DNA from 2 places in the Aliiroseovarius sediminilitoris genome. Region 2 is predicted to be linked to the other one. Evidence: riboswitches for the same ligand, from Rfam matches in the RefSeq annotation. Region 2 holds a riboswitch; the other holds the start of a gene.
What was found. A riboswitch is a leader RNA that binds a small molecule or an ion and turns the genes downstream of it on or off. The one in region 2 is predicted to bind cobalamin.
Positions count from the first base shown of each region.

Region 1: linked by a shared signal. The riboswitch ahead of BMY55_RS15900 (DUF1636 family protein) and the one ahead of cobW (cobalamin biosynthesis protein CobW) in region 2 are both predicted to bind cobalamin.

Region 1 covers NZ_FOJB01000002.1:185,009-200,390, forward strand. Annotated here, with positions in the region: gene repC (plasmid replication protein RepC) at 1-252, opposite strand, end outside; gene repB (plasmid partitioning protein RepB) at 417-1,412, opposite strand; gene repA (plasmid partitioning protein RepA) at 1,486-2,703, opposite strand; cobalamin riboswitch at 3,777-3,995, shown strand; gene BMY55_RS15900 (DUF1636 family protein) at 4,096-4,500, shown strand; gene BMY55_RS15905 (ABC transporter ATP-binding protein) at 4,497-5,279, shown strand; gene BMY55_RS15910 (ABC transporter substrate-binding protein) at 5,298-6,239, shown strand; gene BMY55_RS15915 (FecCD family ABC transporter permease) at 6,241-7,281, shown strand; gene BMY55_RS15925 (heavy metal translocating P-type ATPase) at 7,522-9,930, shown strand; gene phnE (phosphonate ABC transporter, permease protein PhnE) at 10,027-10,785, opposite strand; gene BMY55_RS15935 (phosphonate ABC transporter ATP-binding protein) at 10,785-11,567, opposite strand; gene BMY55_RS15940 (phosphate/phosphite/phosphonate ABC transporter substrate-binding protein) at 11,567-12,430, opposite strand; gene BMY55_RS15945 (cytochrome c peroxidase) at 12,442-14,322, opposite strand; gene mntR (manganese-binding transcriptional regulator MntR) at 14,416-14,877, shown strand; gene BMY55_RS15955 (ZIP family metal transporter) at 15,189-15,382, opposite strand, start outside.
Region 2 covers NZ_FOJB01000001.1:77,674-94,701, forward strand. Annotated here, with positions in the region: gene cobN (cobaltochelatase subunit CobN) at 1-3,171, opposite strand, end outside; gene BMY55_RS16845 (hypothetical protein) at 3,236-3,397, shown strand; gene BMY55_RS00380 (GNAT family N-acetyltransferase) at 3,405-3,857, opposite strand; gene cobW (cobalamin biosynthesis protein CobW) at 3,854-4,933, opposite strand; cobalamin riboswitch at 4,966-5,166, opposite strand; gene smc (chromosome segregation protein SMC) at 5,369-8,824, shown strand; gene BMY55_RS00395 (YbjN domain-containing protein) at 8,887-9,354, shown strand; gene BMY55_RS00400 (lytic murein transglycosylase) at 9,402-10,586, opposite strand; gene cbiB (adenosylcobinamide-phosphate synthase CbiB) at 10,647-11,564, opposite strand; gene BMY55_RS00410 (threonine-phosphate decarboxylase) at 11,561-12,508, opposite strand; gene BMY55_RS00415 (DUF1636 family protein) at 12,505-12,876, opposite strand; gene BMY55_RS00420 (response regulator) at 13,066-13,434, shown strand; gene BMY55_RS00425 (HAD family hydrolase) at 13,481-14,122, shown strand; gene BMY55_RS00430 (ornithine cyclodeaminase family protein) at 14,119-15,036, shown strand; gene rpsU (30S ribosomal protein S21) at 15,127-15,333, opposite strand; gene BMY55_RS00440 (COQ9 family protein) at 15,444-16,148, shown strand; gene BMY55_RS00445 (NAD(P)H-quinone oxidoreductase) at 16,141-17,028, shown strand, end outside.

The sequences.
Region 1 (15,382 bases), on a different contig from region 2:
CTGCTCCATCAGATAAGCGTTGGACGCCCAGACGATCGGGCGCTGCCCCTCCTCCCAGTCCTGGGCCTGCGTAAAGGCTCCCAGCGTGTCGAGAAGCATCATGTCGCCGGCCTTCAGGCCGATATGAGCGCCCACGCGCTTCACAGCGACAACGGCCTGTCGCTTGGGAACACCTATCCGTTCACCGGCTTGGGCAAGCTGCTCAGCAACTCCAAGACCCGGTGTCGGCTTGCGCCAACCTGTATGTTTCATGCCTGTATTTCACCTCCGTTTTTGTGGAGGCAAAAGATCCCCGTCCGCCAAAACGACGTTCTTTCGTTGACAGTGATTCGCGGGAGCGGTATCCAGTAGGTGTCTAATCTAATCGGATAAGCTCTCGGGCCGGATCGGCTTGGGGGCTTTTCTTTTGCCTCAGGTCATGATGTCGTTGTCTCCTCGGATTGAGAGAGAAAATCCGCATAGAGTTGATCGAGGTTCTCCGAGAGAAACTCACCAAACGCAGCGGAGTCCTTGGATGTTAATGAAATGCTGTAAGCCCGCCCTGAGCGTCCGATGACGCCCTTGATCCTGCCTTCTCCGGCAGTCCAGGTCCGCCTGGCAGGCTTGGCCTTCGACGCACGGCGTTTCGGTGCCTTACCTGCCTCTGCCAATTTGCTGTGCAGTATTTCGAATTTTGCATCGCTGTTGAGTTGATCAAAGCCATCCATGGATAAGATAGTTTCAGCAACGGTGTGGTTTGATTTCACCGCCATCAACCTTTTAAAGTCTTCCCAGCGATCCCGCCCGATCTGTTTTGCAGGCCCAATTGCGTCAATGATATGCGCCGGAATCGTTCCAGCGACGGACAACATGCGCGAAAGCAGTGTGCCATCGATAGTGAGCGCCTGTTGAATCACGTCTTTGGCTTGACCCAAGTCGTGCAGATTCTTGGCAAAGAGCGCTTTTTCGATGAAAGACAGATCTGCCCGTGCTGTGTTTTCCTGCCCCTGCGCCAAAACGTGGGCGACGTCGTCCATTTCCTTAACCACGGCCCGCACCGGAAATCCAAGCACGCGCGCGACCCGCACACGACGATGTCCGAAGACCACCATATACCGGTTTGGGATTTCTGGATGGGGTCGCAGCAGGATCGGCGTGTCCTGCCCATTGGCAGAAATCGACGCCTTCAACTCCTCGAAGGCCTCATCGTCTCCGCTTAGGCGGTCATTTACAAATGAGGCATCAATGAACGCCGGATCGATCTCGACAATTGTTTCACCTTCGAGAAGACGTTTGGAGTTCTCCGCCAGACTGTCGATGGAAACCTTCATCGACTTCGACGCACCGCGCATAGCATAGCTGGAGCGCGCACCATCAATGGGTTTCTCGGTCGGTTGCCCGATCACGGATTTCAACAGATCTTTTCTGGCCATGTTGTTCTCCCTTTTGGGGTGATCACGCACCCTTCTGCACGGCTGTCAAAACTCATCTGCACGGCTGTCAAAATCATAGACTGTCGCGCCCCCAGGCCTGATGCACAAGATCAGCAATCTCGTCATTCACAGCATTGAGCGATGTGATCGCACGGTCATATGTCGAACGTACAAACTGTGACCGCTCAACCTCGTACAGCGTCTGCTTGGTGATTCCAGCATCAGAAATGGCTGTCGATTTTACCATTTGCGCTTCGAGCATCTGATTTGGAAACATTGCCTGCAAAAAGCCGACCATCTGCTTTTGCGGGCCGTCGGTCGGCTCAAAGCGCGTCACGAGGTATCGAAACCACTTCAGCCGCATTTCGGCGCCGGCTTCCCGAATGGTTCGCAAAATACCGCCAAGCATCAAAAGGAACTGGCTCATCGACATCACGTCCAGCATTTGCGGATGAACCGTAATCAAGACGGAGCTTGATGCGGTTAGGGCGGTTAGGGTCAAATAACCCAGCTGCGGCGGGCAGTCGATCACGACCACATCATAGCGATCCTCAACTTCTTCGAGGGCTTTTGAGATTCTGGTGAAGAAAGCGCGACCCTCGGACGGGTCGCGACTCGTAAGCGCGACAGGCGTATCGTATTCGTACTCCTGCAAATCCAGACTAGCGGGCACAATATCTAGATTTGGGAAATTCGTCGGCCGGATAACTGCGCTGATCGGTTGGCGCTCGTCGTCATAGCGCAGAGTCTCATACAGGGATAAAACAGAGTCTAACTCAGGCTGAATTCCATGTAACGCAGTGAGTGACGCCTGCGGATCAAGATCCACCGCCAACACACGATGACCTTTAAGCGCCAGATGTTGGGCAAGATGTGCAGCGGTTGTCGTCTTGCCGCTACCACCTTTGAAATTCACGACCGAGATCACGTGAAGTTCCTCGTTTTCTGTCCGGTGGGGCAGATACTGCCGCTTTCCGGGCCGACCATGAACGTCAAGATAGGCGCGGAGTTCCAGCATTTGCTCGGCGGAGTAGGAACGACGACCAGAAGAAGATGTCTCTGGCTCGGGCCCTTTACCTTCAAGATGCAACTTCTTGATAGTTGATTGGGTGACACCGAGAAAATATGCAACCTCGGCCAGAGAGAATTGCCGCAACCCTTTCTGGGCGTCGGGTGGATATTGCTCCTGACGCAATATATTGAGTCTGTCAGAAATCAATTCCCCTTGTTGGAGGATGATCTCGTCGAAGGCAATCGCGCCCGTATCATTTTGGAATGGTGCTGCTTCCATTCTGTCGCCCCACTAAATATCGCTTTTATCGCGATTTCTATCCTTAAACTGTGAATACAGCGGAAGCTGGCTATCCACAACGATTATTTCTGTGGATGACCATACACCGCTTTGCGACGACAGAACTTGTAACGGTGTCTAAACCTTGCTGGCCAGGGGAATGTAACCGCTAAATCTGGTGTGCCGCTTCATTTTAGCACTCGCGCTAAGGCATTTATGTTGCAAGCAATGACATCTAAGTATTTGTTTCTTTATTATTTTTAGAATCTGCACGGCTGTCAAAAAGGTTGAAGGAGCTGCTTTTAGATAAGCCCATCCGCGGCGCTGAGACGAACAACGGTTTCAAGATCAACGCGCGAATTGCCGCCGAGACAGCCGACCGGAAATTTCTGACAACAAGGTCAGGTCCGATGACCCGGAACAGGCAAGGGCGTCGAAGATGCTGAATTCAACACCCGATTCTCTTCAGTGCAAGGGTCGATCTGGCCGGGTGTCTCGACCGACCGACAACCGCGACCTCTCTTTCGAATCGCAGGAGATCGGCGTCTGTAGCGAAACATACTGGCAGTTCGCAGCCCTCTCGCGTTTCGCCATGACAGCAGTCGGGAATGAACACGATGCGTGAAGTCATTCGGGGTTTCGCAGACGGCGGCTTCGACAGTGGTATGGATGTCAAATGTCAGTGTGAAGATCGAACAAGCCCCTCGTCAATCTCGATGTAGGCGCTGTTCGAGTTAATGGTGGTTGGAGTCGCGAGACCTGTCTCGAAAGGGTAGGGGGGTATTCTGGATTTCACTTTGTCGACGTGGGTTCCAAAGCCTGTCGTTCAGCGACCAAGAAAGAGGATGGGAAAATTTTACACCAAACTGTGAACACGGAACGCCGTGGGGAAAGCGACGGTCTAAGGGCTTTTGGAGTCAACATCTGAAACATCGCGCTTGCGCAATCGCAACGCCGGATTTCCCTGCCGACTGCCGCCTGCGTTTCATCAACCACTTACATCTTCAGGCAGAACAAACAGCGGATGCTTTGTATGGGAAGAAAATTATTGTCTTGACCTATCAACGATTGTGTCGGAAATGACCTTAGATGGTTTTCGAAAGACGAATGCGCTTTCGGAATGAAAAGGGAATACGGTGAGGAATAGCCAAAAGGCGCTAAATCCGTGACTGCCCCCGCAACTGTGAGCGGCGAGCGACCCCGATGAGCACCACTGAACGCTCCGCGTTTGGGAAGGTTCGGGCAAGCGACAACCCGCAAGTCAGGAGACCTGCCATCAAGGATGCAACTTCAACCCGGGCGGGGTGTTCGGACAGGAGGCCATGATGGCTTTGCGGTGTATTCCGTGTGATATTTTACCTGTGTTTGCCCTGCGTTCTCGCGGAGGGCGATATGGGCATACCACGTCACAGAATAACCATCTGCACATCTTGCAGACATAGGGGCGCAACCTGTAGTCCTGGTTATGATCTGATCAAACGATTGCGTGCCGCCATTGACGCGGCAGGAGACGCGATCAGCGAAGAATTTGAGGTCTCGGGCGTCGCCTGCATGGCGGGGTGCTTGCATCCCTGCACAATAGCTTATCACAGCACGCGCAAGGCAACCTATCTGTTCGGGGATATCGAACCAGATCAGGACATTGACGATCTTGTCGCATTTGCCCGGCAATATGCAGGTCTGGGGGATGGATGGTGTTCATCGGCCGAAAGGCCCGGTAAGTTGGGCAAACATACGCTGGCGCGAATTCCGGCAATGGTGCTTGCTTTGGAAGACAGCGAGGTGCGCCAGTCATGAACGCCGCAAGTCTTATTGCCGACAATATCAGCTGGGCACCGCACAAATCTCTTCCACGTCTCCTTCATCCCGTCAGTTTCAAGGTTGAGTCTGGGCAGGTGCTGGGGGTGGTTGGTCCGAATGGTGCTGGCAAATCCACACTGTTGCGCTTGATCTACCACTATCAACGACCGACATCCGGGCGCATCCTTGTGGATGGCAAAGATATCTGGTCTTTGCCATCTCGGGCTGCGGCTCGCAAGGTTGCCGCTGTTTTGCAAGAACAACCCGGCGCATTCGGTCTGACCGTCCGCGACATTGTCACTCTGGGGCGCACACCGCATCGTCAGGGGTTTTCGACCCCGGGTGCGCATGACGCCGAGATTGTCGATGCTGCCATAGGCCGGATGGACCTTCAGAATTTGGCATTCAGGGATGTTGGCACATTATCTGGCGGTGAACGTCAACGGGTCATGGTCGCGCGCGCGTTGGCGCAACAGCCACAGGTTCTGGTTATGGACGAACCAACCAACCACCTCGACATTCGCCATCAGCTTGAGATCCTGTCCTTGATCCGCACCCTTGGCCTTACAATTGTCGTGTCTTTGCATGACCTTAACATGGCGGCCGGAGTTTGTGATGCAGTTCTGTTGCTTGAGAACGGACATTGTAAGGGCTTCGGCCTTCCCGAAGACGTCCTGAACGAACATCTGGTGTCGCAGACATTTCGCGTCAAGGCACACCGCGAAACCCTCAGCCTCAGCCAAACCCGGCACCTGTCTTTCCAGCTTCCCGATTAAAGGAAATCCCAGATGAAAATGACGTATTCTTCGACCGTGTTCTGTGCCTTGCTGGCATTAACGTCGACAAGCGCCTTTGCGCAAGCAACCGTGCAAAGCTGCAATCGCGAGGTGACATTTGACGAACCCCCCAAAGCGGCAATCTCAAACGACGTCAACCTGACTGAAATGATGCTGGTTCTGGGGCTGGCAGATCGCATGGTCGGTTATACCGGCATTTCCGGGTGGAAGACGTTGGATGCCTCCATGACCGCGGGCATAGAGGAACTTCCCGAGTTGTCCTCCAAATACCCGAGCAAAGAGGTCCTCATCGGCGCAGGGGCTGATTTCTTCTTCGCGGGCTGGAATTATGGCATGAAGGTCGGCGGCGAAGTCACGCCTGAATCGCTCGAACCGTTTGGTATCAATGTCTACGAACTGACCGAAAGCTGCATCCATATCGGCGAAAAAGCCGCAGCCAGCATGGATGATATGTACGATGACTTATTGAACCTTGGCAAAATCTTTGACGTCAAGGAAAAAGCCGTTGATCTGGTCGAAGGCTATCGCGCCGAACTGGAGAGCTATACCGCAGGTCTGTCACTGTTGGACGAAGCGCCGCGTGTCTTCGTCTATGACAGTGGCGAAGACGCGCCCTTTACGGCGGGTCGCTATGCCATGCCAAATGCCCTGATCGAGGCCGCGGGCGGCACCAATATCATGAACGATCTCGAAAAAAGCTGGTCTACGGTGGGTTGGGAAGCTGTGGTTGAGCGCAACCCGGAAATCATCGTGATTGTAAATTACGGCGAAGTGACCGCCGAAGAGAAGCGTAACTTCATGATGTCAAACCCGGCCTTTGCCGATCTGGACGCCGTTAAAAACGACCGTTTCGTCAGTCTGGAATATGTCGAAGCCACGCCGGGGCCGCGCAATGTTCAGGCCGTGAAAAAGCTCGCCTCGGCATTCAGGGTCGAATGAAATGATCGCGAAGGCAGCCGCAATCCCTAAAACCAGTTTCCGCTTCGTAATAGGGGCTGGGCTGGTTCTGCTGCTCTTTTCGCTTTCTGTGGCCATAAGTGTAGGGGCCATATCGGTGCCCTTATCAACCGTTTGGGGTGTCTTGATCAACAAGATCGCCCCGGATACCATCGCCCAAAACTGGCCCGCCGGACACGAGGCTATCGTCTGGGACATTCGCTTTCCCCGCGCAATTCTTGCTGGTCTCGTCGGGGCAGGCCTGGCCATGGTCGGAGGCAGCCTTCAGGCTGTCACGCGCAACCCACTCGCCGATCCTCATTTGCTGGGCATATCTGCCGGCGGGGCTTTCGGGGCCATTCTGGCGCTTTTGCACACCGGCATGTTTCTGGGCACTCTGACGGTGCCTTTGTTCGCCTTTTTTGGTGCGCTTGGCGCGACACTTTTGGTTCTGACGGTGTCACAGATTGCCTCGGCCACAAGTGCCGATCGCCTGATCCTGGCTGGGGTGGCAGTGTCATTCATCGTCATGTCGCTTGCAAATGTGCTGATCTTTCTGGGGGATCCCCGTGCGACGCACACGGTTGTCTTCTGGATGCTGGGTGGCTTGGGTCTGGCCCAATGGGGACAGTTGATCTATCCGCTGGTGATCTTGGTGCTGTGCGGCTCATATCTTTGGCTGAAAGCCCGCAGTCTGAACGCAATGACCATCGGTGATGAAACCGCATCGACCCTTGGCATCCCGGTGGCGCGGTTCAGGTTGATGATTTTTGCCATGGGTGCGCTGATCACGGGCGTTATGGTCGCATTCTCGGGCATCATCGGCTTTGTTGGCCTGATGGTTCCGCATATTGTTCGCCTTCTGGCCGGAGGGGATTATACCCGTGTTCTGCCAGCATCCGCATTGTTCGGTGCCATTTATCTTTTGTGGTCGGACATCATCGCCCGCACGGTATTGGCCCCGGACGACCTGCCAATTGGCATTGTTACCGGGCTGATTGGTGGCGTGTTTTTTGTTTGGCTACTCAGACGGCGGACCGGTTGACTTCTGTTCAACAGAGCGTGTCGATCCAGGAAAGCAAAATCCCGTTTGAAGTCACACCACAACTCCCTTTCCGTTCGTTCATATTCACGTCGATCAGCAACAAACACGTTGCTTGTGCGATGTCGCACCTGTTCAAGTTTCTCGCCGCAAAGAAAAAGGGTCGACTGCAAACTTAGCTCTTGAACCTCAAGCCACTGTAGACCCTACATTGCTGCTGTTGATTGATTCTGGAGAGAACACATGGCGGTGAGTACCGATAACGAGCGTCGCGACATCCAACCTGAACATGAACATGATCATAAGCATGATCATTCAGGGCATAAGCACGACCATACGGCGCACAAATCGGATGGTAGCGCCTGTTGTGGCGGAGGCGCAGCGCAAGGGAATGTGATTCCGTCTGCACCTCCGCCCGATGAGGGACGGAGCTTTCAAGTCAGCGGTCTGGATTGCGTCGAAGAGGTTTCGATCCTTTCCAAAGTGGTTGGCCCAAAAGTTGGCGGTGCCGATCATCTTGCCTTCGATGTGATCAACGGACGCATGACGGTTTTGGAGAGCGCCGAGCAGATTTCCGATGGCGAAATCGTCAACCTGGTCGCCAGCACGGGAATGACTGCCCGGCCTTGGAACGCCGAAAGCGCCAGCGCCGATCAAGCGGCACATCTTGCCAAGCAGAAATTGTTCACGTCCCTGAGTGGCGGATTTTGGGCCGCAGGGTTCGTATACCATATCGTGGAAACCGGTCTGGGCGGTGCGCTTGGCTTGTTCTCGGGCCATGGCGAGTCAGCGATGCCGGTCCTTGAGGCCGCACTCTTCGGTTTCGCAATCCTCTTCGGGGTATGGCTTGTCGCGCCAAAGGCCTGGTCGTCTGCACGCCGCCTGTCTCCCGATATGAACCTGCTGATGGTTGTGGCCGTTGCAGGTGCAATCGTACTTGGTGAATATTTTGAAGCTGCAACCGTGGCGTTTTTCTTTTCACTGTCGCTCTATCTGGAAAGTTGGAGCGTTGGACGGGCCCGAAACGCGGTCTCGGCGCTTTTGGATCTGGCGCCGCCCACGGCGCGTGTCCTGAAGGATGACGGATCAGAGGCCGATGTTCCGGCCGCAGAAGTAGCCGTGGGGGCGCGGTTTATCGTCAGAGGGGGTGATCGCATCCCGCTTGATGGTGAGGTCATTGATGGGGCAGGGGCTGTGGATCAGGCCCCGATCACTGGCGAAAGTGCGCTTGTTCCCAAGGAAGCAGGGGACGATGTTTATGCGGGCACGATCAACGGAGAGGGCACGCTTACGGTCCGCGCAACGAAAGCGGCAACCGATACGGTCTTGTCAAAAATCATCCGCATGGTTGGCGACGCGCACTCGAAACGTGCCGAGGTCGAACAATGGGTCGCGAAGTTTGCCCGGATTTACACGCCGATCGTGATGGTTCTGGCGGCAGCAATCGCCGTCTTGCCACCCCTCTTTTTTGGCGGCGCCTGGGATTATTGGTTCTACAACGCTCTGGTCCTGCTGGTGATCGCGTGCCCCTGTGCCCTCGTCATTTCGACTCCGGTATCCATTGTTGCCGCCCTTGCTGCATCCGCTCGGGCCGGCGTGCTGATCAAAGGCGGGGCCTATGTCGAGGCACCCGGTCGCACCACCGCACTTGCGATGGACAAAACCGGCACCATTACCATGGGCGAACCCGAAGTGGCCGCTGTCTATCCCTTGGGTGACGTATCTAAATCAGAGCTATTGGCCCTTGCCGGTGCCCTGGAGGCGCGGTCGTCGCATCCTCTTGCGCGCGCCATTCTTGGCAAGGCTGAAACCGACGGTATTGCAGTGCAAGCCGCCAAGGACACCCGCACCGTCCCAGGTCGTGGGTTGGTGGGGCGCATCGACGGAAGAGATGTCTGGCTTGGATCGGATCGTTTCGCAGAGGAAAAAGGCTTTGGCGAAACCATCCCGTCAGACCTTCGGAATCAGATTGAAGGGGCCGGAAGCACCTTGGTCGCGGTTGGCGACGAAGGCGGCGTAACCGGTATTCTTGAACTCCGCGACCGCATTCGCCCCAACGCCAAGGGCATTGTTGCACAGCTTCATGCGCAGGGCGTCAAGACAATCATAATGCTGACGGGCGACAACGAGCGGACAGCACGTGCCGTGGCGGCCGAGGTCGGCATCGATGAAGTCCGCGCGGAACTCTTGCCCGAAGACAAGGTGACAGCCATCGAAGAGCTGGTCGCGCAACATGACATGGTTGCGATGATTGGCGACGGGGTCAACGATGCGCCCGCTATGGCGCGCGCGCATTACGGGATTGCCATGGGGGCCGTTGGCTCTGATGCCGCCATTGAAACGGCCGATATCGCGTTGATGACAGATGATATCGGCAAGGTGCCTTGGCTGATCGGTCATTCGCGCAGAACAATGTCGATCATCCGGCAGAACATTGGCATCTCTCTGGCCACTAAGGCTTTGTTCGTCGGCTTGACCGCGTTTGGTATGGCTACGATGTGGGGCGCTATCGCAGCCGATGTGGGTGTCTCGCTGGTGGTGGTCGCCAATGCGCTGCGCCTTCTGCGGGCTCGCGAAACCCCCAACGATGACCAGGGTGGAGAAAAAATTGGCGAACAGATGGCGAAAGGCGCGCTGGCCCATGGACATTGATCAGATCGCTGCGTGTCGGCCGTCTTGCCGGAATAGATCTTCCACAAACGGGCAACCCGTTGGCTGAGACGGCCGCGCCGCAGGGCGCAGCCCTTGTCAGGAAAAACGTCGGCGCAGAACAACGTTGAAGGCTTCAATCGCCACCACCATGACAATTACCGCAAGAGTGGCGCTCGCGGCTTTGTCATATTGGAAAGAGCGCACATAGGTCTGGATGTAAAAACCAATCCCCCCGGCACCGACGATGCCAAGGACCAGCGACTCGCGCAGGTTCAGCTCAAACCGGAAGATTGTGTCGCGCGCAATCACGGGTGCCATCTGTGGCCAGATCGCATACCGAAGCCGCGCGAGTGTTCCCGCGCCCGCACTTTCCAAGGCGGCAAGGGGCGCGCGTGACACGCCGTCGATTGCCTCGGCATAGAACTTGGCCAGCATGCCCGTCGCGTGGAACGCAACCGCAATGATGCCGGGCAGGGGACCAAGCCCGACTGCACCCACCATCAGCATCGCCACCAATATCAGCGGAATGGCCCGGATGATCGCCAGCACCGTTCGGATCGGACGAAAAAACACCGGTGGGGCCATCGTCTCGGACGCAAGAAGCCCCAATGGGACAGACAGGAAGACAGCGCCAAGCGTGCCGATAATTGCAATGCGCAGCGTCTCGGCGCTGCCCTTGATGATATCGTCCATCACCGAAGGATCGGGCGGGAACATGCGGCCCAGGAAATCGGCTATCCTTGTTCCGGCCGAGGCGAGACGTGTCATTTCGACATCGGTGGTGATCAACGACCAAAGGACTGCGCCGCCAACCAATAGTGCGGCCAAGAAGCTGCCGGACCCACGTGAACGCATCAGATCACCGCCCTGAGGCCGTTGGCCGGTATCTGCACGGCACCACGATAAAGCTCTGTCGTAGCGTCATCGGACAACTCGGTCGCGGGCACATCGAATGCGATCCCCCCATCCCGCATGCCGACGATGCGCTGTGCGAAACGCCGCGCAAGTTCGGGTTGATGCGATGAGAATAGAACGGTCGCGCCACGCGCGCGTGCTGCCTCTGTCAACAGTGTCAAAATCTCTGCAGCGCGAGTCGGGTCGAGACTGCTGACCGGTTCATCCGCCAAGATCAATTGCGGTTCTTGCGCCAGGCATCGGGCAATGGCGACGCGTTGCCTTTGGCCGCCACTCAGGCTATCGACCCTGCGCCTTGCAAGGTCCGCAATTCCGCAATCGCCAAGCGCACTCTGTGCGACCTGAAGATCGTATGATGTGGGCAATCCAAGAAAGGCTCGAAGCGGCGACATCCGTCCAAGACGACCGTTGAGCACGTTGCGCAGAACGGTGGCGCGTTCGACCAAAGCAAATTCCTGAAAAACGAAGCCGGTGGTCGGGCGATGGGCCTTCGGCGGCGGGCAATCCGGATCAAGCGGGTTGCCGAAGATCGAGACCCGGCCTTGCCAGTCCCGAAGCCTGCCATCAAGCAGCGTTAGACATGTCGTCTTGCCGGCGCCGGACGGTCCAAGAAGCGCGACGATCTCGCCTGCCGGAACCGAAAGCGACAGGTGTTCCAACGCCGGGGTGTCTGCACCGGAATGGGAGAAACTGACATCGTCGACTTGCGCGGCAACTTGCATCACAGAAGCCCGAATCGTCGCGCCATCTCCCGCACCCCATCGTAGGCACCGGGATCGGAAAGGACATAGCCGTCGGGTCCGTAGAGATAACGGAGCATTTCTCGGTTCTCGGGTTGGTTCAGCTTCATCATGGCGTCGACGAACCTTGTTTGAACACCATCGTCAAGCCCGGGACGCGCGATTACGACATGGCTCGGGATCGCTTCGCTTTCCGCAATCCAAGTCACCTCGGCCTGTTGTTCGGGCGTAAGAAGCAAATCTGCATACTGGCTCGCGCCTGCGGCATCGACCAGACCCTCTGCCATTGCTTGCATCGCTTGTTGATATCCACCGGCAAAATAGACGCGTCCAAAGAAGGTCTCTGCCTTTTCCGGACTTTCGATCAGGCCCGCATTGATGAATTCGGCGAGCGGATAAAGATAACCTGATTCCGAAATCGGGTCGGCGAAGGCAATGTAGCGACCGCGCAGATCGGCAAGCGTCTTGATACCGCTGTCGCGGCGCACGAAGATGCGGCCAGTGTAGCTTGGCGCATCGCGATAGACTTCGGACAGAAGCGGCACGGCGCCGATCTCTGCCTCTGCCAACACAAAGGGCAGCGCGCCCATGAAAGAGATGTCCGCGTCGCCGTTGCGCAACGCTTCAACTGCGGCGGCATGGTCAATAGTCACAAACCCTTCGACGGGCACTCCGATTTCACCGGTCAGCCAGCCCGTGACCGCCTCGATATCGCCGAGTAGTTTCTCTGGGTTCTCCTGCGGAATGAAGGCAAGGCGCAGGGCGCGTTCCTGCGCAACAAGCGGGTTTGTGGCAGCCAAGGCGACCGCTACGCCAGCCAGAGTCAATACGGTTCTGCGGTTCATTTGGATTGTCATCAGAACGCCCTTTGGTCAATTGCGGCGGCTTGGGTTTGAAAAGCAGTCCAACTTGCCTCGGCGGTTGCCCAGTCACCTTCGCGCACCGCAGAACCAACATCAGCAAGTATTTCCGCCAACGCATACACCTCGGGCCGGGCGGCAAGATTGGACATCGTGCTGGCATCGGCAGAAAGATCTGCCGCCACGGTGTCGGTTAACAGAAGGATGTGCTCGGCATCCCGCCGGGGCAGCAGCGTGTCCAGCGTCGACGCGAAGGTCGTCAGTTCCGTGAACGCAAGGCGGAAGGCGGTGTTTTCGTCGTCAAACGCCTCGTACGGCTTGTCCGCAGAGCCCACGGTTTCGATATAGGCCGTGAGGTCCGCACGCTCTGATGCGGTCAAGCCAAGAGATTTCGTATCGTCGAACCAATCCACAACTGCGGCCAAAGTGGGCAAGGATCCATCGTGGAAATACGGGGCCGTGTAAGCCGTCCCAAGCAAGGTGGGTGTGTCAAAAGCGCCTGCGCGCGCATCAACATAAGGCGCCGCAGCCGAGCCGATATCGTAGGCTTGCCGGTCGAGGAAATTTCCGTCCGGCACATGGCAACTGGCGCAGGATCGTTCGCCAAGCCCCGCGAAGGGACGGTTGAAGATCGCTTCGCCGCGCCTTGCCGCTTCGGGGGCGGCGTCGGTCAACTTGCCATCTGCGGTCAACTTGGAGTTTGGCAAGAAATCGAACTCAAGCATATAGGCGACCAACGCGTCCAACATGAACGGCGTCGGTTCATCACCGCCAAACTCGCCCACAATGACGTTGCGCGTGAACTCACGCAAAGAAGCAAAGCGACCGTCACGACCGTAAGGCCCGGTAAAGCGCAAGCCCCGCAGGCTTGGTATGTCGATGGGATCGTCACGCCGATCGTTGAAGATCGGGTTGAAAAAGGCACCATCCACGTCGATGGCACCGGGTTGGTGACTGGCACCGGGAATGAACAGCCGCTGGTTCACGTCCGACCGGTTGTGGCATGTGGAACAGGCAATCCCAAGGTCACGCGCGGGGCTGCCGAATATCTGCGTGCTGTCAAACAGCATGTCGCCATAGGCAACGAGTGGAAGGTCTACCTCGTCGATGCCCCGTTCCTCGAAATTGAGAACGAGCCGCGGAAGCGGATCCTGATCGAATATGTCCGATCCCGGTGGCAGGCTGGGCGGCACGTCGATAGCGCGTCCGCTTATCGCGGCGATTTCTGGCAATGTGTTCAAGGTGTCGCGTGGCGCAAAGCTATCCACGAGATAGTTCCGTTCAAGATAGTCAGAAATCACCTCGCTTGCGGCGACCATGGTCGCCCGATCAGCGGGTATCCCACCTGTCCCCAGTATACCGGACGACCCGGCACCACTGTTCAAGTCCAGCCATGCGAGGCCGATGTCACGCGCCGCGTCAGGATCGGCAGCAGTTACGCCATCGGCAAATGCACGATAAAGATCGCGACCCGTCTGCACCGCTTTTCGTGCATCCGATGGGTCAGTGGCGACCAATGCCCGCCCCAGTTCTTCCTCGATCCTGAGCGCGATCAATCGCGTGGCCTCGGCGAAGAGCGCCTGTCGATCCTCTTGCTCGATGGCCTTTAGCAGCCGCGAGGTATCAACACCGCTTTTGGCTCCCAGCGATTTCAGAGCGCCGTTGGTAAATTCGGAATTGCGATGGGGTTCAGACCAAGCCGTCGCAACCTTGTCCCAAGGCAAGGGTTCCAGATTTCCCAGAAAAAGCGTCAGGCGATAGGCCGCGGCCTCTGGAATCCATGGCGCCTCTTTTGCAGGCGTGGCCGAAACCGGCCCTGAAAGAACTGCCGCACAGATAAACGCCGTGAAAAACAGCCTCTGGAAAATCAAGATCAACAAAGCCTCCGAAATTGAAAGTTAGCCATGGCTAATATATCTACCCATAGCAAACAAGTTGTCAATCTATCCGTCTCGCTTCATTGTAGGGCTATGACAAAGCTGGAATCGAATGACCGTGAAACCGTTGAGCCCGTCGTCAGGGCACCTGAAGCACAAGCAGAGGGGTTTGCGACGGTCCGCCAGGCCCATGAGTCCGAAATGGCAGAGGATTACGTGGAACTGATTGCCGAGCTCATCGAAACGCAGGGAGAAGCGCGACCGGTCGAGATCGCCGAGCGCCTTGGGGTCAAACCACCCACAGTCACCAAGAACATCTCACGGCTCAAGGCTGCGGGGTTGGTTCGCCGAGAGCCCTATCGCGCCATTTTCCTTACCGAAAACGGTCAGGCACTGGCCGAGACCTGCAAGCGGCGCCACCGGATCGTGGTGGCATTTCTCAGGGGACTCGGGATCGACGAAGAAACAGCCGAGCGGGATGCAGAAGGCATCGAGCATCATGTCAGCGAGGCGACACTTAAGGCCTTTGAGCGCCACATTCTTCAAAACAGTTGAAACCGATGGCGACGACCGCCGGAAACACCCTCATCAGAAACTGGAACGTCGCCCCCGTCACTGTGCCCGATCACTCGTGCGTCAAGCCAAAATGCGGGTGAGGGTGAGGGTGAGGGTGGTTGAGACAAACATGCCAGCAATCCAAACAAAATTGCACAGCGCGCCGCATATTGGGTCGTGTCGAGACGATTCCCTTGCTGTTTCCTGGCCAGGAAAGCGACCAAGATCGCTTTCGTTCCATGCTCGACCAGAATGGCCGCAACCGCCGTGAGAGGCCCAACAGCCAAAAGTTTTTTGGGAACTTCTTGCGGTTATCCCAGCCAGACATCGAGAAACAACATCAGAACCAGGCCAATTGCCAGACCGAGGGTCGCTTTGTTCTGATGTCCGCTGCGATGAGTTTCTGGGATGATCTCGTGACTGATCACATAGAGCATTGCCCCGGCGGCAAAGGCCAACCCCCATGGCAAGATCGGCTCGGACAAAGTAATAATACCCGCACCCA
Region 2 (17,028 bases):
GAACCCTTCCCGGTCGCGCGCGCCTTCGCTGCCCGCGCCATAGGCGTACCCACCCCATTCCAGATAGGCGTTGGCCAAGTCGGCCTTGTTTGCCCAAAGCCGTTCGTCGATCATTGCCTGAAGCCCCGCGCCATACGCACCGGGTTTCGAACCATAGACCCTATGCGCGGCCTCACCCGCCCGCACCCGCACGGCAGCAGGGTTCACATCGTCAGGTTCATCCAGCGCCTGCACTGCGCGCGCAGCGCTATCGACCAGAGATATAAGCTGCGGGAACGCATCGCGGAAGAAACCGGAAACACGCAACGTTACGTCTACACGTGGACGGCCCAGCGCGGTCGCCGGGATCACCTCGAACCCCGTGACGCGCCGATTGGCGCTGTCCCATTTCGGCTTCACACCCATCAGCGCCAGCGTTTGTGCGATGTCGTCGCCGCCGGTGCGCATATTCGCGGTGCCCCACGCAGTTACCAACATGGCGCGCGGCCAATCGCCATGGGTTTGCAGGTGTTTCTCAATCAAAAGGCTGGCCGATTTCCAGCCCAGCGCCCAGGCGGTCGGGGTGGGCACGGCGCGGCTGTCGACGGAATAGAAGTTTCGGCCAGTTGGCAGCGTATCCAACCGCCCGCGGGTTGGCGCGCCGGACGGCGCAGGGGCGACGAATTGCCCTGCAAGGGCGGTGAGAAGCCCCGTTTCCTCGCCGGGACCACAGGCTGCCACATTTGGACGCACGCGCGCGGCAATCTCGGTCAAAACGGCAGCACTGGCGTCCCCAGGTTCCTTGATTTCACCGTCGAGCATACGCGATGCCAACTCTTCAAGCCTTTCGACCGTATCACCATGGCTGCGCCATGACCCTTCGCCCGACAACAGGTCGGGGCGCGGCCCGGTCCAGGGCGCGGCCATGTCGCAATCCAGCGGATCGAAGTCCAACTCCAGATCCTTGGCCAAAGCCCGGATGAGTGACGCATCTCCACCCTCGCCCGACCCGCGCGGCACACGAACCAGTGCTTGCACAAGATCCCGCTCCAATCGGCCTTCCGGCGACTGGCCAAAGATGTGCAAACCATCACGGATCTGGGCTTCTTTCAGTTCACACAGATACGCGTCGAGCTTGGCAAGATCCTGATCCTCGTCATCTCCGACCATCCCGACATCAACGTCCAGCCCGGTGGCCGAAGTCAGCGTCAGAATCTCGCGGCGCAGATATTCAATCCGGCGGGGATCAACTCCGGCGGCTTCGTAATACTCGTCCACCAGTGCTTCCAGATCGCGCAGCGGGCCATAGGTTTCGGCCCGTGTCAAAGGCGGTGTCAGGTGGTCGATGATCACCGCTTGTGATCGGCGCTTGGCTTGTGTGCCTTCGCCCGGATCGTTGACGATGAACGGATAGACATGCGGTATCGGGCCAAGCACAGCCTCGGGCCAGCATTCACCGGACAGCGCCACCGATTTCCCCGGCAGCCATTCAAGGTTGCCATGCTTGCCCATATGCACGATCGCATGGGCACCGAACGTGTGGCGCAGCCAGAAATAGAAGGCGAGGTAATTGTGTGGCGGAACAAGGTCGGGGCTGTGATAGGTGTCGGTCGGGTCGATGTTGTAACCACGTGCGGGCTGCACACCGACGACCACGTTGCCATATTGCAGAACAGCCAGGGCGAACGATCCGCAATCGACATCACCGGGGGTATAGAACGGGTCGGCTTCGGGCTTGCCCCAGCGCGTTTCGATGGCTTCGCGCAAGGTCCATGGCAGTTGACCATAGCTGATTTGATAGTCCGCCATCGACAGGGCGACGCCGCCTGCGCGCGCGGCCCGGTCTGTCAGCCAGTTGGTCGGTCCGGTCATCACCGCTTGCATCAAAGTGTCACTGTCGGCGGGGGCACCGGTAACGCGATAGCCGTTGATGTTCAACAGGCCCAGCGCATGAACGACCGCAGCAGGCGTATCCAGCCCGACACCATTGGCCAGCCGCCCGTCCTTGTTGGGATAGTTCGCCATGATCAATGCCACGCGCCGATCCGCCGCTTTCGCCCGCCGCAGCTTGGCCCAACTGGCGGCAAGCTCGGCCACGAATTGCACGCGGTCGCCGCGCGCGCGATAGGTGGCGATGGGGCATTCGGTGGCGTCGTCAAAGAACGCCTCGCCTTTGAAGCTTATGGCGCGGGACAGGATGCGCCCGTCCACCTCGGGCAGCGCGACGTTCATCGCGATGTCGCGGGCCGACAGGCCGGTCAGACCTTCGGCCCATGCCTCTTCGCTGGATCCGGCAAGCACGACCTGAAAGACCGGGGCGGCTTGGCACCAAGGCAACTGGAATGGGTTCGCCGGTTGCGCTGTGTCGTCCTCATGCGGCGATCCCACCGCAAACGAGGTGCAGTTCAGGATCACATCCGGAGCGGCCTCGGTGAACAAATGCTCCATCGTCGCGACCGACACCGGGTCTTTCAGCGACGCGACGAACACGGGCAGAGGGTTCAGACCCTGCCTGAGCAGCGCCCGAACCAACCGGTTGATCGGGTTCAGCCCTGCCCCCTGCACCAGCGCGCGGTAAAAAATGATCGGCACCAAGGGGGCGCCATCGGTCCAGTCTGCCCGCGCCGTGCCCAGATCGGATACCCCGGCGCCGGGCCAATAGACGCCTGCGCGCAACAAGGGGCGTGCGGCTTCGGGTTTGTCGCTGCCATCCAGCATGGCACGGGTGTAATTCAGGAACCCGACCGCATTTTCCGGCCCGCCTTCGACCAGATAGGCCCAGAGCGCGTCATAATCCTCATCCGAAACCGTCGACAACGCCCGCAATTCGGCATCTGGCTTGTCGTCACCGGGCAACAGGGCCAAGGGCACGCCCGTGTCGCGCAAATGCGCCGCGTATTGCTCGGCCCCGTATTTCCAATAACCGACACCGCCCAGCACGCGGGCGATCACCAGCCTGGATTTGGTCGCGCAATTGTCGATATGCAGATCAACCGACATTGGGTGCGCCAGATGCATCATGTTGGCCAAACGCAACCCGGGTGGGTTGGTCATCTCACCGCGCGCTTGCGACAGACCTGCCAGTTCCGTATCTGCGGCCGATATGAACACCACGTCGGCAGGCGTCTGCCCCAGATCGACGGGTTCCTTTCCGTCGTCGATGGAACCGGGTGTGGCGGCCAGAAGATGCATGTCGCGCCCTTTGCGAATTGGTGTTATGTGACCGGGCAAACACATGCCCAATCAAGGTAGAACGATGGACTATAAAGCAGCCGGCGCGCCCAAGCCCGCCAAAGGCACCCCGCGCCATTCCGAACACAACGCCCGTGGAACCGAAAAGAACCCGCTGAACCGAAAGGACGACAAGGCGGCCCTGCTGGCACGCATGAAAGCCGCCGCCAAGGCGAAGAAGGGCTGAGCATTCGTCACAGCGCCTTCTCCATGAAGATTGAGCTGTACGCCTCGGGGTAGCCTCCGAACGGACCACAAATGCTGAAACCGGCGCGCTGGTAAAGCCGGTGCGCCGCGTGAAGCACATTGCCCGTTTCCAGCTTCAAGGCGGCCAGACCCTTTTGGCGGGCAGTCTCTTCGATCCGCGCCAGAAGCGCCTCGCCGACACCTTTGCCGCGCGCCTCGGTGGCGACGAACATCGACTTCACCTCGCCATAGCTGCCCTTGTCGGCCAACGCCCCAGTGCCCAGCACGCGACCCTCCTCGCGCGCCACGAAGAATGAAATCTCGGGCACGCAAAGGTCGTCGATGTCCAGATAGAAATTGTCTTCCGGCGGGAACAGTTCTTCCATCAACGCGTGACTTTGCCGAAGCAAAGCGGCGACCCCGGGATCGCGGGGATCGCCGGGAGTCACGTCGATGGTCATGCCACCAGGGCCTTTTCGATGGCCACGCGATCCAGCCCCGACTGGCCAATCACCACCAGCCGCGTTTCGCGTGGTTGTGCGCCGAAGGGCTGGTCGTAGTAGGTATCCACGCGCGGACCGACCGCTTGCAGGGTCAGGCGCATGGGTTTCCCAGATACGGCGGCAAAGCCTTTCAGGCGCAGGATGTTGTGGTCGCGGATCGTCTGGGCAACCTGTTCGGCAAACGCTCCCGGATCAGCGACTTCGGCCCGCGTCACAACAAAACTTTCGAACGCATCATGGTCGTGGTCATGATGATGGTGGTGATCATCGTCGTGATGGTCATCATCGTGGTCATCATCATGGTGGTGATGGTGATGCACTTCGTGACGTGCGGCCATATCATCTTCGGCACCGACGCCCTGACCCAGCAACACCTCGATCGGAATCGCGCCCATTGAGGTGCGCACGACCTGCACACCTTTGCGCGCATCGCCGGACAGCTTGCCGACCAGCGCCGCGGCTTCATCCTCGCCCAGCAGGTCAGATTTGTTCACGACGATCATGTCGGCACAAGCCACCTGATCGGCGAACAGTTCTGACAATGGCGTTTCGTGGTCTAGGTTGTCATCCATCTTGCGCTGCGCCTCGATTGCCGCAAGGTTCGACGCGAATTGGCCGTCCGAAACGGCTTTGCCATCCACCACGGTCACAACACCATCAACCGTCACGCGGGTCGAGATTTCAGGCCACTGAAACGCTCGAACGAGGGGTTGAGGCAGCGCCAAACCCGAGGTTTCGATCACGATGTGATCGGGAGGCGTATCGCGGTTCAACAGCTTTTCCAACGTCGGAATGAAATCCTCTGCCACAGTGCAGCAGATGCAACCGTTCGACAGTTCCATGATATCGTCTTCGCTGCAAGTTTCGTCCCCGCAGCCTTTCAGAATGTCCCCATCCACACCCAGATCGCCAAATTCGTTGATGATCAGTGCGATGCGCTTGCCGTTTGCGTTGTCCAGCATGTGACGGATCAACGTGGTCTTGCCCGCGCCCAGAAAGCCCGTGACGACGGTGGCCGGTATCTTTGCTTGCATCTTGTCCTCCATACCCCGTCTCCCCGACGGGTGGGTTGCATTTTGGCATGGCAGGTCTCCTGGCTTCGCGGGTCGAGGCCCCTGCCGCCTTCCCAGCCGATCAGGGCCAGTGGCATCGTGCAGGTGCTCTCCGCTTACAGTCGCGGGGGCGGCTGCAACATCAGGCCCCGGATTGGGTCGCCTCCGCTGCATTCCCTCTTGTCCCAATGGGAACCATGCCGGACTTGTTTGCCGCGTGGGGCTTGGCGGGGTCAAGACGGAAACCGACTCGATGGGCGGGTTTGGCGGCAAAGGTTCGGTTCAGGACGGCAGGCAGATGCAATATCTTGTGGATAACCTGCCAATTGCACCCATATATCGACGTCTGCCGTTGACTCGCCCCGTTTCCCCCGGAAAACTCCGGGTTCAAGAAGAATCAATGATGAGGCAGACCGCTTGCGGTTTTCGAAACTCCGACTGAATGGCTTCAAAAGCTTCGTGGACCCGACCGATCTGGTGATCGCGGACGGGCTGACAGGCGTGGTCGGGCCAAACGGCTGCGGCAAGTCGAACCTGCTGGAAGCCCTGCGCTGGGTTATGGGTGAAAACCGCCCCACTGCGATGCGTGGCGGCGGGATGGAGGACGTGATCTTCGCAGGCGCGTCAACCCGGCCTGCCCGCAACTTTGCCGAAGTGGCGTTGCTGCTGGATAACAGCGAGCGGTTGGCCCCCTCGGGGTTCAACGACAATGACAATCTTGAGATTGTGCGCCGGATCACCCGTGACGCCGGGTCGGCCTATAAGGTCAACACCAAGGACGTGCGGGCGCGGGACGTGCAAATGCTGTTCGCCGATGCGTCAACCGGGGCGCATTCGCCCGCGTTGGTGCGGCAGGGGCAGATCAGCGAGTTGATCAACGCCAAACCCAAGTCGCGGCGCCGCATTCTGGAAGAAGCGGCGGGCATCTCGGGCCTGTATCAACGTCGGCACGAAGCCGAGTTGAAACTTAAAGGCACCGAGACCAACCTGTCGCGCGTCGAAGATGTGATCGAACAACTGGCATCCCAACTGGGTCAACTCGCGCGGCAGGCCCGGCAGGCCGCCCGGTATCGCACCATCGGCGACGATCTGCGCCGCGCCGAGGGGTTGCTTCTGTATCGCCGCTGGAAAGAAGCCGATGCGGCGCGTGCCGAGGCCGAGGCCCAGCTGACCGAACGCGTAAAAGCCGCCGCTGCTGCCGAAGGGGCGTCGCGCGCCGCCACCAAGGCCCGGCAAGAGGCCGAGGATCGTCTGCCCCCGCTGCGCGAGGAAGAAGCCGTCGCTGCCGCCATCCTGCAACGCCTGCAAGTCCAGCACGACCAGTTGTCGGACCAGGAAGCCCAAGCCCGGCAGCGGATTGAAACGCTGACCGCCCGGATCGCCCAACTGACGCGCGATATGGAGCGTGAAAGTGGGTTGAACAAGGATGCGGGCGAAACGATCGAGCGGTTGGAGTGGGAACAGTCGCAGATCACCAAGGCGTCCGACGGGCATGATGCCGCACTGGAAGCCGCAAGTGCCGAAGCGCGCGAAAGTGCCGCGATTCTGCAAGAGCGCGAAGGCGATCTGACGCAACTGACCGAAGACGTCGCCCGGCTGGCGGCCCGCCACCAGTCGGCGCACCGCCTGTTGGAAGACAGTCGCAAATCACTTGAGAAAAGCGAAGGCGAAGCCGACCGCGCCCGTTCGGCTATGGACGAAGCAAAGGCCGCATTGGGCAAGGCCGGTGCAGATTACGAAGCGGCCAAAACCGCCGAAGCGACTGCCTCTAGAGCCGCCGAAGAAGCAGAAGCTGCATTGGCCGCTGCCGACGATGCGCGTGCGGATGCACAGGCCCGCGAGGCTGATGCCCGTGCCGCCCGGTCTGCCGCCGAAGGTGAATTGAATGCCCTGCACGCCGAGGTTCAGGCCTTGGCGCGATTGGTGGAGCGTGACGCGTCCGAAGGCGGGCAGGTTCTGGACGATCTGCGCGTGAAGCCGGGATACGAAAAGGCGCTTGGCGCGGCCTTGGCGGATGACTTGCGTGCACCAGCGATTGACGGGGACGCGCCGTCAGGCTGGGCGTCGCTCCCCGCTTATGCGCAGGCGCAATCACTGCCTAAAGGTGTCAGTGCGCTGTCAAACTACGTGACCGTGCCCGAAGTGTTGGCCCGCCGGATGAGCCAGATTGGCTTGGTCAGAACGCAAGACGCTGCACGGCTTCAGACCGAGTTGAAGCCCGGCCAGCGGCTGGTGTCGATGGAAGGGGACTTGTGGCGCTGGGACGGGTTCCGCGCGGGTGCGGAAGATCAACCTTCGACCGCGGCCTTGCGGCTAGAGCAACTGAACCGTTTGCAAGAGCTGAAACAGGAACTGGAAGACGCCTCGGCCCGTGCGGATGGTGCGCGCGCGGCGCATGAAACGCTGAAGGCGCGTCTGGTTGAAACAACCGAGGCCGATAAGCATGCACGGGACGTGCGCCGCGATGCGGACCGCGCCATGGCAGACGCCAACCGCGCCCTGTCGCGCGCTGAAGCGGACCGCAACATCGCGGGTGGCAAGCTGGAAAACCTTGGTATGGCGCTGAAACGCCATGAAGAAGAAACCATGGGCGCGCGTCAGCGGTTGATTGATGCCGAGCGCGGTGTGACCGACCTGGGAGATCTGGAGGCTGCCCGCGCGCAGGTCGAGGACGTCAAGATGGCAGTGGAAGCCGCGCGCATGACGATGATGACCAAACGCTCGACCCATGACGAATTGCGTCGAGAGGGTGAGGCCCGGACCCGCCGGAGTCAGGAGATCACGAAGGAAGTCTCGGGCTGGAAGCATCGGCTTGAAACGGCGGGCAAACGGATTGCCGAGCTGCAAGAACGCAAGGCCGAAAGCGAAACTGAGTTGAGCGAAGCAAACGCAGCGCCCGAGGCATTGGCTGCCAAGCGGGGTGAACTGACAAATGCGATCGGCGAAGCGGAAACCCGGCGCAAAGCATCCGCCGACAAACTGGCTGAAGGTGAAACTGCCGAGCGTCAGGCCGCCACGGCTGAACGGGGTGCCGAACGCGCCGCAGGCGAGGCCCGCGAGGCCCGCGCCCGTGCCGAAGCCCGCACCGATGCCGCGCGCGAAACCGTAACCTATGCCGCCGAGCGCATTGCCGAGGATATGGAAGCCACACCGGACGCCCTGCTGGACAGTTTGGATACCGATCCCGACAAGATGCCATCGTCTGAACAAATCGAGCATGACGTAAACCGTCTGAAACGCCAACGCGACGCATTAGGGGCGGTGAACCTGCGCGCCGAAGAAGACGCGAAAGAGGTTCAGGAAGAGCACGACACGCTGCTGAAGGAAAAGACTGATCTGGATGAGGCGATCAAGAAGCTGCGTGCAGGCATCGCGAGCCTGAACAAGGAAGGTCGCGAACGTCTGCTGACGGCATTTGAGCAGGTAAACGCCAGCTTCGGCAATCTGTTCAAACATCTTTTCGGCGGCGGCGAGGCCAAGCTGGTTCTGGTCGAAAGCGATGACCCGCTGGAAGCCGGGCTCGAGATCATGTGCCAACCGCCGGGCAAGAAGCTCTCGACGCTCAGCCTGTTGTCGGGCGGGGAACAGACACTGACCGCGCTGGCCTTGATCTTCGCGGTGTTCTTGGCCAACCCGGCCCCGATCTGTGTGCTGGACGAGGTGGACGCACCTTTGGACGATTCCAACGTCACGCGGTTCTGTGACCTGCTGGACGAGATGACCCGCCGAACCGACACACGGTTCCTGATCATCACCCACCACGCCGTCACCATGGCGCGGATGGATCGACTGTTCGGTGTGACCATGGCCGAAATGGGTGTAAGCCAGTTGGTCAGCGTCGATCTGAAGAAGGCCGAGGCACTGGTGGCCTGAGCGATCCGTTGCGCAACCTGACAATCTCTTTTAGAACCAGAAAACGGTTCAGGAGCAATGACATGAAGTTGCAAGAGCTTACAGCGTCCGCAGTGATTGGAGCCGGTCTGGCGACCAGCGCTTTTGCCGATCCGATCAAAGCGTCTGATCCACAAACCGTGCTGGCTTATTTTCAAGATATTGGCGCCCCGGCCACGCTGACCGAAGACAGCGTGGGCGATCCGTTGATCGAGCTTCAGTACTATGGCACGACTTTCGCCATCTTCTTTTATGGCTGTTCTGACAACATCAACTGCAATTCGCTTCAATTCTATGCCGGCTACACGGCCGAAAATGAAATCTCGTCCGAGGCGCTGAATACATGGAATGCCGAACAACGCTATGGCCGTGTTTATCAGGATGACGAAGGAAATAAGAAGCTGGAATACGATATCTATACCGGGAATGCCGGTGTCGATTCAGACGACTTTGACGAAATGTTCGACATCTGGACCGAGCTTGTAGAGAGCTTCGAGGCCGTGCTTTCCTGACCGTCCGCGCGGCCATCCATGCTGGCTCACAGCTGCATGCGCAAGACCTACAACACCTTTAACAATTGCGCGGTTGGCCATGCGTCGGCTGGCAAGTCAAGCCTGACCTGTTCTTTTTGAACCGCGGCACGTGTCTTTGCACCCAGAATGCCATCGACCTTGCCCACATCATGCCCGCGTGCCTGTAGCTTTTTCTGAAGTGCCTTCATCTGCTGGCCCGAGAAAGCCGGATCCGGGTTGCCCGCATTGTATACCGGCGCCCCTTCCAACCGGGTGGCGAAATAGGCGGCGGTGGTCACGTAAACGAAGCTCTTGTTCCATTCAAAATACACGCTGAAATTTGGGTAAGCGATGAAGGCTGGTCCCTTGCGCCCCTGCGGCAAAAGAATCGATGCTTGCAGATCAGACGCGCCGAACGACCCGTGGCGCGGCTTCACGCCAAGACCTGCCCAATCAGCCACGCTGAGCGTTGTGTCCAGACCGGTTGTTGACCAGTCGAGGTCCTGGGGAACTGTCACCTCCTGCAACCAGGGTTCGCCCGCGCGCCAACCCAGTTTGCGAAGCATATTCGCCCCGGACAGAAGCGCATCGGGGGGCGAGGTGCGCAGATCAACCGTGCCGTTGCCATCGGCATCTACACCCGCCTCGATAATGTCGCCGGGCAGCATCTGGACCATGCCAATCTCGCCGGCCCATGCGCCCTTGGAGGTTTTGGGGTTGAAACTGCCCTTCTCGAAAAGCTCCAGTGCCGCAAAGACTTGTGGCTGAAACAGCTCTGGACGCCGGCAATCATGCGACAGGGTCATCAGCGAGTTCAAAGTGTTGAAGTCCCCCTGCACCGCGCCGAAGTCAGTTTCAAACGCCCAGAATGCCGTCAGAACGCCGCGACTGACGCCATATGTCTGCTCCATCTTGTCAAAAACACTATCGTATTTCTTCATCATCGACTTGCCACGCGCCATTCGGTCATTGCTGATCAAGCGACGAGAGAAGTCGATAAACGGCCGCTGAAAGATGCCTTGCGCCCGATCTGCCTTGATCGTCGCCGGATCCTGCCGAACCGATGCAAAGAAGGCATCGACGGCGGATTGCGCATGTCCACGATTGATCGCCTCGGCCTTCATGGCGGCGGTGAAACTATTAAACCCGCCACCACATTCCACAAGCTGGGCAAAGGACGGTGCGGTGCCCAACAAAATCGCCAATGTGGCATGGGTCAGGATCTTGTGCATGGTGCAACCTCGTATTGTGCAACCTCGTATTGAACTGAAGTGCACGTTACCTGACTGACACTAGGTGACAACCGCAACCAGGATCACAAAGCCGAGCATCACCAACCAGCCGGACCACAACAGGTCAACGGATTGGTCGATTTCCTTCGGGCCAATGTCACGCACGCCCTCTGCATTCACCCAAGGAAAGTCCCGCATTTCGCCTTCATAGGAACGTGGGCCGGACAGCGCGACACCCAGCGTCGCGGCCATGGCGGCCTCGGGCCAACCGGCATTGGGCGAACGGTGCAAGGGCGCATCGCGGCGGATCACGCCCCACGCCTGCCATTGCCAACGGCTGACCATGAACAACACCGCTGTCATGCGCGCGGGCACCCAGTTCATCGCGTCATCCAGCCGGGCGGCGAACTTGCCGAACGCTTCGTGACGCGCGGTGCGATAGCCAATCATGCTGTCCGCCGTGTTTACGAGCTTGTAGACAAGGATCCCCGGCAGGCCTGCGATCAGAAACCAGAAGGCTGGCGCAACAACGCCGTCCGAGAAGTTCTCGGCCGCGCTTTCGATGGCGCTTCGGGATACGGCGGGGCCATCCATCTCGGCGGTGTCGCGCCCGACGATCTGACTGACCGCGTCCCGCCCCTGTTCCACAGATTGCCGCAGCGCATCCGCCACCGCCTGAACATGCTGCGTCAGCGATTTCTGCGCCAGTAGGACTGCGACCACGATGACCTCTAGCACGCCACCGAAGGACACATCTTCAATGGCCCAACCGATCATCGCCGCAATCACACAGAACGCGAGCACCCCAAGCGCCCCGCTGGCCATAGGGTTGTCGCCTTTGTTGAATGTCTGATCCAGCCATTCGATCGCCTTCCCCATCAGCACGGCCGGGTGCGGCACGCGTTTCCACAACCACTCCGGTTCGCCAACCAGAGAGTCCAGAAGCAAGGCGAGGACAAGGATCAGGGCGCCGCTCATAACGCGCGTTCCAACTGTGCCCAGCCGGTTGCAGACGGCAGGCCAAGTCGGAGCCATCGGTCGGAATATGGAAACACCCGCGACCAGATGTGTCCCTTGGCCAGACGTTGCTGCCAAGCGGCGGCGTCGCCGACCTCATAAAGCCGGAAAAGTGTAGTCCCCCCGACCAGCGTCACCCCTTTACTTGTCATCAGCTCATCCAAGCGCGTCGCATCAGCGGCCAGCCGGGCGCGGGTCCGGTCCGCCCAGTGCCGATCTGCCAAAGCCCGCGTGCCAATAGTCAGCGCCGGACCAGAGATTTGCCACGGCCCGATGGATTCTCGCAATCGAGCGACAAGCGCAGGGTCGCCAATTACAAAGCCAAGCCGCAACCCTGCCAAGCCCCAGAACTTGCCAAAACTTTTCAGGATCAGAACGCCGGGTTTAGTCGCGGAATTGATATGACTTGCGTCCGGTGTGACGTCGCAGAAACTTTCATCAATAACCGTCAGGGGTTGGTCAAAGATCGGCGTTGTCCACAGATGTCCGTCCGGGTTGTTCGGGTGCACAACCACGCGGGCGTCCGCGCTGCCGCTATCTTCGACAGACCACCCCTGGCCCCGAAAACTCGCCGCATGTTCGTTATAGGTCGGGCCCGGGATCACAACCCGGCTGGCCAGACGCAAGGACGGGATGCGCGCAATCAGGGCCGAGGCACCGGGCGCGGCCAGAATCGCGGCCCCCTCGGGCACCGACCAGAATCGGCGCGCGGCGCGCTCCAGTCGCTCAAACGCGGCTTCGTCCGGCAGGCTTTCCCACGCATAGGACGGCACGTCGCCCACGGGATAGGGCATGGGGTTGATCCCGGTGGACAGGTCCAGCCAATCCGTGCGCGCGCCACCATATTGGGCCATGGCGGCATCCAGTCCGCCGCCATGATCGCGTATCGGCCCGGTCTGGATCATTCGCCGTCAGGCAACGGCATGTGGCGCGTCACGAAATGCCCCTTCACCGCCTGCGGCCATTCGCGGTACGGCACCTGACCCGACGTGCTTTCCGCATGCGCCTTGGCATAGTCAACCACGCCCTGAGCCGCCTCGACCGTCGGATCGAACTTGCCCAGCGTATAAGACAGCTTGCCATCTGCCTGTATCGCCACGTTGCAGCTGTTGTCACATCCCATCAGGCACGACACGCGACGGGTTTTAACCACTGTGCCCGACGCGCGTTCTTCGATCAGGGCGGCCAAAACCTCGCCATCCGTCAGCGGGTTGCGTGCCGCATCCCAGTCTTCACGTTTGCATGTGTCACAGATTGTGATCCAGGTGGTCATTTCGCGCTCCCATGTTCTGTTGGGGTTTGAACCGGAAAATCATGCGAAACACAATGGTGGATGCGGCATCTGATACACACAACGCGGCATCCTTTTTTCCAGCGCGGCACTTTGTCCATTAACCTTTCCTGCGCGTTGTCATAGATATGCACGCTTGTTCATGCGATCCTGAAAGGCGGAGTGCATAAGATGCGGGTGTTGATTGTAGAAACCAACCCGGAACTGGCCAAACTTTGGGCCAGCCACTTGCTGCGGCAGGGGATTGAGGTTGAATGCGCACATGATCCTGACGGCGTCACCCACCTGCTGGATCACCAGAGTTTTGATGTGGTGGTCCTGAATGCAACGTTCGCCGGTGGGAACAGCATCGCGATTGCCGATTATGTGGCCTTTCGTCTGCCCACCGCGCGCGTCGTCTTTGTCACCGCAAGCACGTTTTTCTCGGACGGCTCGATTTTCAATCATATTACCAATGTCCATGCCTGTGTCTCGGCTGATATCCCGTCCGAGGATCTGGCCAATGTGATTGCCTTTCACGGTGCCGTTGACAACGGATAGGTGCAAAGCGGCTTGCGCCGCGATCTGGCTTCGCTAGGGTCTGGGCATGACCAAGGAAACTTCACCCCGCCACACCATCGGCGCCGTCGTTTTCGACATCGGAAACGTGTTGATCCGCTGGCAGCCCGAAGACCTTTACGACCAATGGATCGGGCGCGAGCGCCGACTGCAAATGTTTGAAAGTCTCGATCTGCACGCGATGAATGATCGGGTCGATCGGGGTGGAGTGTTTCAGCAGGTCATCTATGACTTCGCCGAGGCAAACCCGACCTATCGCACAGAAATTCGCTGGTGGCATGACCGCTGGCTTGAGATGGCTCAACCCGCCATCGACCTGTCGGTACAAACACTGCGGGCGTTGAAAGGACGGGGGCATCCGGTTTATGCACTTTCGAATTTCGGCCGTGAGCCATTCGTTCTGGCCGAGGAAAAGTTCGAGTTTCTGGCAGAGTTCGACCGCCGCTATCTTTCCGGGCATATGGGGGTCGCAAAACCCGATGCGCAGATCTATGAGATGGTCGAGGCTGACTGCGGCCATGATCCGCGCACGCTTTTGTTCGTCGATGACCGGGCAGAAAACATCGCCGTTGCCGCCAATCGCGGCTGGCAAACCCACCACTTTACCACTTCACGCAACTGGGCCGATCACCTGATCGCTTGCGGACTGTTAGACAAGGATGACCTGTGACCCCTGCCATGATCCCCTTCGATGCCGAGACCCTTCTGGATTGGCGCGCACTAACCGATGCGATTTTGCAGGGTCACTTGCGGCCCAAAGCTGAAATTGGCGACACGTTCCTGTATCGCGGCGATGATACGATGCTCACCCGTTCGGCGTGGATCGACGGGCTTGGGATTGCAGTCAAGACCGCCAACATCATGCCCGGCAACCCGGCGCGGGGCGAACCGATGATCCATGGGGCAGTGAACCTCTATGACGATGTCACCGGGTTGCTGGATGCGATTGTCGATTTCCATTTGGTCACCAAATGGAAGACCGCCGGTGATAGTGTGCTGGGCGCGCGACTGCTGGCGCGGCCTGACAGTAGGGTGATCCTGATCGTTGGCGCGGGCACTGTGGGGCGCAACCTGCGTGACGCCTATGGCGCGCTGTTTCCCGACGCCCGTTTCCTGATCTGGAACCGCAGCCCCGACGGCGCACAGAAATTTGCGGATGAATGTGACAAGACCGAAATCGTCGCTTCGCTTGAGGACGGTGTGAAACGGGCCGACATCATTACCTCGGCGACCATGACCACCGATCCGCTGATCAAGGGCGATTGGTTACGACCGGGCCAGCATCTGGACCTGATCGGTGCCTATCGCCCGGACATGCGGGAAGCGGATGATGAAGCCCTAACCCGTGCGCGGCTGTTCATGGACAGTCGTGACACCGTTCTGGACCATATCGGAGAATTCAAAGACCCGCTGGCGCGCGGGGTGATCGCGCGCGATGATGTGGTGGGCGATCTTTACGATCACAAAGATGGTGTGTTCACCCGCCAGCCTGACGACATCACGCTTTATAAGAATGGTGGCGGCGCGCATCTGGATCTGATGACCAGCCGGTATATTCTGGAGGTTTGGCGCGCGGCGCACTAACCCCAAAAACAAACCCCCGAAGCGGCTGCTGCGGGGGTCGTTTTTGGTAAGCGGTTGACAACCCGCCTGCCGAATACACTTGGGCGTGATTTACATCATGCCTTCGCGTTGCGCTTTTTTCCGAGCCAGCTTGCGCTGACGGCGAATCGCTTCAGCCTTCTCGCGCGCCTTCTTCTCGGAGGGCTTCTCGAAATGTTGCCGAAGCTTCATCTCGCGGAAGACACCTTCACGCTGAAGTTTCTTCTTCAGCGCACGAAGCGCCTGGTCTACGTTGTTATCGCGTACCGAAACCTGCATGTGGTTGTCACCACCTTTCTAAGTTAGAGTTTGCATCAGTTGCAGGAAGCGCCCATCTAGCAGCCCTTGCCGCTTTTGTCCAGTTCACCCTCATCCGCGAGGAACGCACCATGACCGACAAAGAAAAGATGCTTGAAGCCGCCATCGCCCATGTCCCCTTTGACGGCTGGAGCGATGCGACCCTGATCGCCGCCGCACAGGATTGCGATCTGACTGAAGCCGAAGCCCGCGCCATGTTTCCCCGTGGTGCCCTGGATCTTGCGCTGGCGTATCACCGCAAAGGCGACGCCGACATGGTGGCCCGGCTAAAGGCCGCAAATCTCGCTGACATGCGATTTCGCGACCGGATCGCGGCGGGTGTTCGGTATCGGCTTGAGGTCGCAGAGAAGGAACTGGTGCGCAAGGGAATGGCGTTTTTCGCCCTGCCGCAGAATGCCGGCGATGGGGCAGCCGCGCTATGGCACACCTGCGGGTTGATATGGGAGACATTGGGCGACAAATCGACCGATCTGAACTGGTATACGAAACGCGCCACGCTGTCAGCGGTCTATTCATCCGTCGTGCTGTTCTGGCTGGGCGACGACACAGAGGGGAACGAAGCCACTTGGGCTTTCCTTGACCGCCGCATCGACGACGTGATGCAGATCGAGAAGATCAAAGGGCAAGCCCGCGACAGCGCACTTTACAAGGCATTCATGTCCGGACCGGGCAAGATATTGGACGCAATCAAAGCGCCCGGCGCACCCAATCCAAACTACCCCGGTCGCTGGCAACCGGAAGAGACTGGCGATAAGGCTGGGGGCAAGAATGACTGACACCATGCGCGCGATCGAGATCACGGAACCCGGCGGCCCCGAGGTTCTACATCTTTCTGAACAGCCTATCCCAACACCTGCCCCCGGCGAGATCCTGATCCGCGTGGCCTTTGCAGGCGTAAATCGCCCGGATGCGCTGCAACGCGCGGGGTCATACGCACCGCCCCCAACCGCCAGCCCCCTGCCCGGCCTTGAAGCCTCGGGCGAGGTTGTGGCTGTGGGCGACGGTGTGACCCAGTGGTCCGTGGGCGACAAGGTCTGCGCGCTTCTGCCCGGCGGCGGTTATGCCGAATACGTCACCACCCCCGCCGCCCACGCCCTGCGCGTGCCGGATGGGATGGGCATGAAAGAAGCCGCCTGCCTGCCCGAAACCTTCTTCACCGTCTGGTCCAACGTGTTCATGCGCGGCGGGTTGCAGGCGGGCGAACGGTTCCTTGTGCACGGCGGCAGTTCAGGTATCGGCACGACCGCGATCCAACTGGCCAACGCCTTTGGCGCGCGGGTGTTCACCACCGCAGGCTCGGACGAGAAATGCGCTGTCTGCCGCGATCTGGGGGCCGAACGCGCGATCAACTACAAGACCGAGGATTTCGTCGAAGTGATGAAGCCCGAGGGCGGCCCCAACCTGATCCTCGACATGGTGGGCGGCGACTATATCGCGCGTAACATCAAATGTTTGGCGATCGAGGGCCGCATGGTCCACATCGCGTTCCTGTCCGGCCCCAAGGCCGAGGTTAACTTCGCCATGATCATGGCCAAACGCCTGACTGTGACGGGATCAACCCTGCGCCCGCAATCCGACCTAGCAAAGGCCCGGATTGCCGAGGAACTGGCCGAGAAAGTCTGGCCCTTGCTGGACGAACGCCGCGTCGCGCCTGTG